Regions from separate parts of the Micromonospora hortensis genome, predicted to be linked through region 1. Evidence: riboswitches for the same ligand, from Rfam matches in the RefSeq annotation. Region 1 holds a riboswitch; the other holds the start of a gene.
The links. A riboswitch is a leader RNA that binds a small molecule or an ion and turns the genes downstream of it on or off. The one in region 1 is predicted to bind cyclic di-AMP.
Positions count from the first base shown of each region.

Region 2: another riboswitch for cyclic di-AMP. It lies ahead of NIE111_RS32270 (C40 family peptidase); the one in region 1 lies ahead of NIE111_RS08100 (coiled-coil domain-containing protein).

Region 1 is NZ_JAKKFE010000011.1:254,283-258,013, reverse strand. Features, by position in the region: gene NIE111_RS08105 (carbonic anhydrase) at 211-945, shown strand; gene NIE111_RS08100 (coiled-coil domain-containing protein) at 1,002-2,021, opposite strand; cyclic di-AMP (ydaO/yuaA leader) riboswitch at 2,026-2,156, opposite strand; gene NIE111_RS08095 (YibE/F family protein) at 2,323-3,693, opposite strand.
Region 2 is NZ_JAKKFE010000023.1:4,129-7,859, reverse strand. Features, by position in the region: gene NIE111_RS16195 (pyridoxamine 5'-phosphate oxidase family protein) at 1-127, opposite strand, end outside; gene dcd (dCTP deaminase) at 227-805, shown strand; gene NIE111_RS32270 (C40 family peptidase) at 880-1,920, opposite strand; cyclic di-AMP (ydaO/yuaA leader) riboswitch at 1,934-2,069, opposite strand; gene NIE111_RS16180 (N-acetylmuramoyl-L-alanine amidase) at 2,305-3,731, shown strand, end outside.

The sequences.
Region 1 (3,731 bases):
GGATGTCCGCCTGCCCTCGCGAGAGTCTGGTCCGCCCTGCCTCGGGAAGGTTGCCCAGGGTGCGGCCGGAGTCAACGTATGAAATCTAAATCACGCATACCTTGACGCATCTTACGGTGCGTGTGACGGTGGAGCACGAGCCAGCGCCCGCCCGCCCGGCCGGCGGAAAGCCGGCTTGACCAGGGCAGACGCGTCGAGACGAGGTGCGGGATGAGTCATACCGGAAGCTCCGGCGGTCAGCCGGGTCCGCAGCGGACCACCGACCGGGCCACCGCGCTCAGCGAGCCGACCCGGGCCTACGCCGAACTGGTCGCCGGCAACCGGCGCTTCGTCGATGGCGCCCCACGCCACCCCAACCAGGATGCCGGGCACCGGGCCGCCGTGGCCGACGGGCAACACCCGTTCGCGGTGATCGTCGGCTGCTCCGACTCGCGGCTGGCTGCCGAGATCATCTTCGACCGGGGTCTGGGCGACCTGTTCGTGGTTCGCACCGCCGGGCACACCGCCGGCCCCGAGGTGCTCGGCAGCGTCGAGTACGCGGTGACAGTGCTCGGCACCCCGCTGGTGGTGGTGCTCGGCCACGACTCGTGTGGTGCGGTGCAGGCCGCCCGGGAGTCCGCCGCGACCGGTACCGCACCGAGTGGGCATCTGCGCGCGGTGGTCGACGCCGTGCTGCCCAGCCTGCGCCGCGCCGCGTCCGAGGGCGTTGACGACATCGACGGCATCGTGGACATCCACATCGCCCAGACCGTCGAGACGTTGCTCGGGCAGTCGCCCGTGCTGGCCGACGAGGTGGCGCTGGGACGCTGTGCGGTGGTGGGGGTGTCCTACCGGCTCGCCGCCGGAGCCGTGCGCCCGGTGGCCGCGGTGCCGGCCGGCTTCGCGACGGTGGAGACCCCGGCCTCGACCGAGTCGACCGACCCGGCCGCGCCTGCCACCGTCTGACGCGACGAGGGCCGCTCCGCGTCACGCGGAACGGCCCTCGACGGGGATCGTGCGGGTCAGAGCAGCGACATGTGGACGTGGTCGGTGTGGTTCGACGGCCCGCTGTACGAACTCCAGCCGGTGGCCGGGAACCAGATCTGCCGGTTCCAGATCACGTAGTAGATGCCGAGCCGGTCGGCGTTACGGATGAGGAACGCGGCGACGTTGTTGCCGTACGTCCGGGTGTCGTTGTTGTGCCATGGGGAGAACCCGCTCTTCTGCAGCGACCAGTCGCAGGCGCGGCCCTTCGGGTGCTCCCACGGCCCGCCGGGGCGGTAGCAGCCGACGAACCGGTTGAAGCCGGCCGCCTTGACCTCCTTGTACGCGTGCAGCGTGCGCGGCGTGACGCAGCCGGACGTGGTGGGGTCGTTCTCGCTGCACGACTGGGGCTTCCAGTCACCGTCGGCAGTGCGACCCGGGCCGATCTTCGCGACCTTGGAGGTGGCATCCACCAGGCCGCCGGTGAAACCCTTGCCGCCGACGAGGGAGAGCGCCTTGTCGGCCTCGCTCTTGCGCTTCGCCATCAGGGCGGTCTGCTTCTGCTGCTCGCGGACCTCCGTGTCGAGGGCCAGCTTGGCCTGCTCGGCGCGGGCCTTCACCTCGTTGACCTCGGAGAGCTTCTTCTCGTTGACCATGTTCATCTCGTCGAGCAGCCCGGCGCGCTGGACGAACGAGTCGGGAGCGTCGCTCTCCAGCAGCATCGCGACCGCGCCGATCCGGCCGGTCCGGTACGCCTGGGCGGCGATCTGCCCGACCTGCGGCGCCAGCGCGTCCAGGTCGGCCTTGGCGCGGTTGACCTCCGCCGCCAACTCGCCCTGCCGCTTCTTGGATTTGTCCAGCTTGGACTTCGCGGCGGAGTAGTCGCGGTTGGCCTGCTCGATGACGTCGTTGAGCAGCTTGGGCTCGCCGTCCTCCTCGTGCCCGGACGGTGTGGGGTTCGTCGGGGCGGCGTGCGCCGGGAGCGGCCCGGCGAGCACGGTCAGTGCGGCGATCACGGCCACCACGGGTGTCAACCAGCGGCGTAGGGGTGCCGTCACAATGTTCCCTTCCGTCGACCGCCGACCGGGTTAGCTGACGGGTTCGGGGCGGAAGTGGCCCCTACCGCTGACGCGGATTCACCCCAGGCACCTGGGTCCCCGGCTCGCCGGTTGGCGATTGGGCGGTGGCACCGCAGGCGCCGCTTCGCGCCTTCATCGGTAACCGGCAGCGAGGTTACCCGAGAGCCGACCGGCTGAGCTATGCCTGGATGCCGACCAAAAGCGTCATTTCGCCATAGCGTTGAGTGACCAGTGACGCGGTTCTCAGGGTGGATGCCCGATCTGGTCACGCTGAGGAGTGTCACCATGCCGTATCCGTGCTCCTGTTCGACTCCGGCCACCGGTCGGTGGCCTCGGATGGGGGTGCGGTCCGCGTCCGGTCCGGCTCGTCGGAGCCGGCCGTACGCGGTGAGCTGAGTGCGGCCAGTGCCTCGCTGCGGTCCGGCTGGGGCCGGGGCGCGGGAGCGCCGCTGGACGGCGTGGCATCGCCGCGCCCGGCGGCGGTCACCACCGCTGCCAGGCCGGTGGTCAGCGGCACGGCGGCGATCAGGCCGAGGGTGGCGACCGCGCTGCGGACGATCTCCTGCGCGAGGAACTCGCTGGTGAGGATCTGCCCGATCGGCCGCGAGTCGGCGGTGAGCAGGAGCAGCAGGGGCAGTGACGCGCCCGCGTACGCCAGCACGATGGTGTTGACGGTGGAGGCGATGTGCGCGCGGCCGACCCGGGTGGCCGCACGGTACAGCTGCAACCGGGTCAGCCCGGGGTTCGCGTTCGCCAGTTCGGTGACGGTGGCCGCCTGGGTGACCGTCACGTCGTCGAGCACCCCGAGCGATCCGATGATGATGCCGGCGAGTAGCAGACCGTGCAGGTCCACGTCGCCCTGGAACATCGACAGGGTGGTGGCGTCTTCGCTGCCGAAGCCGGTGAGGTGGGTCGCGGCGGTGGCGATGGTGGCGAGCACGCCGGTCAGCACCAGGCTGCCCAGGGTGCCGAGTACCGCGACCGAGGTCTGTGCGGTGACCCCGTGGGTCAGATAGAGCACCACGAACATGATCAGGGCCGCGCCGACCACCGCCACCAGCAGCGGTGACCTGCCGGCGCTGATGCCCGGCAGCACGAAGGTGAGCAGGATGGCGAAGCTGGCGGCCAGCCCGGCGAGCGCTGCCAGACCTCGCCACCGCCCGAACGCGACGATCGCGGCCGCGAAGACCACCGCCAGCCACACCATCGGGGTGCCGCGTTGGTGCTCGGCGATGTTCCAGTTGCTGACCGTGGGATCGATCGGATCGGCCAGTTCGACCAGGACGACCTCGTCGCCGACCTCGACCCGGGGTGCGCCGGGCCCGTCGGGCACCGGTGTCCGTACCTGCTGGCCGGCGGTCGGCCCGTCGTCCACCCGGACGTCGACAGTGCCGCACCGCCCGTCGCCGACCCTCGGTGTGCCCTCCGGAACCGACGGTGCCGGCGGGCACGGCTCGCTCACCACCCGGGTGACGGTGCCGGGGTGGCGCGGCACGTCCGCGCCACCATCGGTCTGCGGTGACCCGCCGCGGGGCCAGAGCAGTAACGCGGCCAGCACGGTGGCGACGAAGAGGGGTACCACAGTCACGATGAGGATCCGTCGCACCCGTGGCGGGGCGGACGGAGCGGGGTGAGTGTGGTCGGCGGCCAAGGTGAGACTCCCAACGATCCGGTGCGGGATACGGGTCA
Region 2 (3,731 bases), on a different contig from region 1:
CGCGGGGCCCGCCGTCGGCACGGACCGTGGCCAGATAGCCGAAGCCCGGCCCGTATTGCTGGAGGAGAACGCGGATCCCGTCGGCGAGTCGGGGCTCGTCGGCGGCGAATTCGGACCAGGAAGCCATGTGGGCATTCTATCGAACAAATGTACGAGCAGCGACCTCGACGCGCTGGTCACCGGCACCGAATCCGGCCACTTTTGGCAACGCGGCTATGGTGGTCCGATGCTGCTCTCCGACCGCGACCTGGTCTCCGAGATCAAGGCCGGCACGCTGGGCTTGGAGCCGTTCGAGCCCACCCTGGTCCAACCGTCCAGCATCGACGTCCGACTCGACCGGCTGTTCCGGGTCTTCAACAACCACCTCTACACCCACATCGATCCCGCGATGCAGCAGGACGATCTGACCTCGGCGGTCGAGGTCCCCGACGGCGAGCCGTTCGTGCTGCACCCGGGGGAGTTCGTGCTCGCCTCGACGCTGGAGGTCATCTCGCTGGGTGACCAGCTCGCCGGCCGACTGGAGGGCAAGAGCTCCCTGGGCCGGCTCGGCCTGCTCACGCACTCCACCGCCGGCTTCATCGACCCGGGCTTCTCCGGTCACGTGACGCTGGAACTCTCGAACGTGGCGAACCTGCCGATCACCCTCTGGCCGGGCATGAAGATTGGGCAGCTCTGCATCTTCCGGCTCTCCTCGCCGGCTGAGCACCCGTACGGCTCGGTGGTCTACGGGTCGCGCTACCAGGGCCAGCGGGGGCCGACACCCAGCCGCGCCTGGCAGCACTGGCGCACCTGGCCAACACGCTGAGGTTCAGCAGCCAGGACCGAGACGACGAGGGCCCGCCGCGACGGAATCGCGACGGGCCCTTCGATGACTCACTGTCAGCCTGGACGGCCGTAGCTGTGGATCGGGCCGTCGTCGACCTTCTTCATCTTGACCGGCTGACCGGCCTGCGAGGCGTGCACCACCCAGCCGCCGCCGACGTACATGCCGACGTGGTGGATGTCGCTGTAGTAGAAGACCAGGTCGCCGGGGCGCAGGTCGCCCTTGCTGACGTTCTTGGTCACCCGGCTCTGCGCGGCGGCGTTGTGCGGCAGCGACACGCCGGCCTTCGCCCAGGCGGCCAGCATCAGCCCTGAGCAGTCGTACGAGTTCGGGCCCTCGGCACCCCAGACGTAGGGCTTGCCGATCTGCGCGCAGGCGAACTTGACAGCGGTGCCCGCGCCGCCTCCGGGGTAGCTGCCCGGGCAGGGCGCCGGGCGCAGCGGACCGCCGCCGCCGCTGCCGTACACCTTGAGGCGCAGCTTCTGCAGGCGGTCGATCTCGTCGTTGATCTGCTTCTTCTTCGCCGCCAGCTGAGCTTCCGTGCGGGTCAGCTGGGCCACCATCTCGTCCAGTGGCGCCTTCTGCGCGGCCAACTGGTCGCGCAGGTCGGCCACCTGGCGTACGTCCTTTTGCTGGTTGTGCGCGAAGCGGTCGAGCATTTCGAGCTGGCCGACCACCTCGCTGGGCGACCGGCTGCCCAGCACGGCGTTGACTGTCGAGACGTTCTCACCCTTGTAGGCGCGTACGGCCAGGGCGCTGACCTTGTTCATCGCGGCGTCGACCTGGCGCTCGAGCGGAGTGATCCGGGCGGCCAGCGCGTCTGCCTGCTTGCGCTTCGCGGCGAGGTCGGTGCGGGTGGCGTTGTGCCGTTCGATGATCGGTTCGAGCTTGTTCCAGTCGGCGTCGATCTGGCGCTCGATCTCGGCGACGGACGGGTCGGCGTGGGCCGCAGTGGCACTGCCGGTCAGAACGACGGCGATGCCGGCCAGCGCGGCGACTGCGGTGGTGAAGCGGGACCAGCGTGGGCGCGGCACTATCGACGCCGGGCCGGCTGATGCCGACCGCTCGGACGACGGCCGCGGGGCATGGAGTGCCACCGGGGTTCCGTACTCCTTCTTCCTGACCGCCTACCGGGTTAGCTGACGGGTTCGGGCGGGAAGTCGGCGCCCTACCGCAATGGCTGCGGATTCACCCCGAGGGACCTGGGTCCCCGGTTCGCTCGGAAACGACTCGGCGGTGTCGGTCCGTTACCGCCCAGGCTGGGCGGAGCTGCTGTCGGGCCGACAAATGACCAGAGTAGAGACGCCTGTTACCGATCCGCAACCCGTGCGGCGGTGACACTCCGTACGGATTGGACGAAGTCACCGACAGTGTGTGAAGAATTCTTTCCATCCACTTCGATAGATAGAAAGGTATTGACGTGACCTCCCGGACGGCGCGATGGTGACCTGACCTCACTCCGCGAGAATCTAGGGGGTTCGATGCACCATCCAACCCTGTCGACCGGCTGGCGCGCGCTGCTCGCCGCCACAGTGGTTGCCGCCGCGACCACCGTGCCACTCTCCGTCGGCCCGGCTGCCGCCGCGCCCAGCACCGACCGCCAGCAGCAGTACGCCGCAGCGGCCACCGAGTACGGCGTGCCGGCCGTCGTGCTGCTCGGCGTCTCCTACCTGCAGTCCCGTTGGGACACCAACGCCGGCACGCCGAGCACCAGTGGCGGCTACGGTCCGATGCACCTGACCGACGCGCGGCACGTGGCCGCCCTACCCGGGCGCGGCCACCACGACGCCGGCGTCGAGGACCCACGCGGCGACGACTCCCGTCCCGCCCGAGTGCCCGCGCCCCGACCGGTCGAGGCACCCGCGCCGTCCACCGCCGCGTTGCAGACCGTCGACGCCGCCGCCACGCTGACAGGCGCCACTCCCGAGGCACTGCGCACCGACGCGGGCCTCAACATCCGGGGTGGGGCCGCGCTGCTGAGCGCGTACCAGAGGGATCTGGGCGCGCCGGTCGGCGCGGACACCGACCCGGCGGCCTGGTACGGCGCGGTGGCCCGCTACTCGGGCGCGGACAGCGCCGACGCCGCCGCGGCCTTCGCCGACGAGGTCTTCACCACCATCGGCGCGGGCGAGGCCCGGGTGACCGACGACGGCCAGCGGATCACCCTGCTGGCCCGCGCGGTACGGCCGGAGCGTTCCTGGCTGGACCGGCTGGGTCTGCGCCGCCTGGCCCGCCCGGACGGGGTGGAGTGCCCGCGCACCATCTCCTGCGAGTGGATCCCGGCGCCCTACGAGGCGTTCGGCGACGGGGACTACGGCAACCACGACCTCTCCGACCGGCCCACGCGGCAGAAGATCGAGTACATAGTCATCCACGACACCGAGGCGAGTTGGGCCACCACCCTGCAACTGGTCCAGGACCCGACCTACGTGAGCTGGCACTACTCGCTGCGCTCGGTCGACGGGCACATCGCCCAGCACGTGAAGACCAAGGACGTCGGCTGGCACGCCGGCAACTGGTACGTCAACGCGAAGTCGATCGGGTTGGAACACGAGGGCTTCGCGGCGCAGGGCACCTGGTACACCGAGGCGATGTACCGGACCTCGGCGAAGCTGGTCCGGCACCTGGCGCTGCGGCTGGGCATCCCACTGGACCGGCAACACATCATCGGTCACGACAACGTGCCCGGCACCATCCCCTCGACAGTGCGGGGAATGCACTGGGATCCGGGCCCGTACTGGGACTGGACGCACTACTTCGACCTGCTGCACGCGCCTCGACTGGACACCGGCACCCCGGCCACCGGAATGGTCCGGATCGATCCGGACTACGTCACCAACCAGCCGGCGTTCACCGACTGCGTCACCCCGGGCGTGCCCTGCGCGCCACGCGGCTCCTCCGCTGTGGT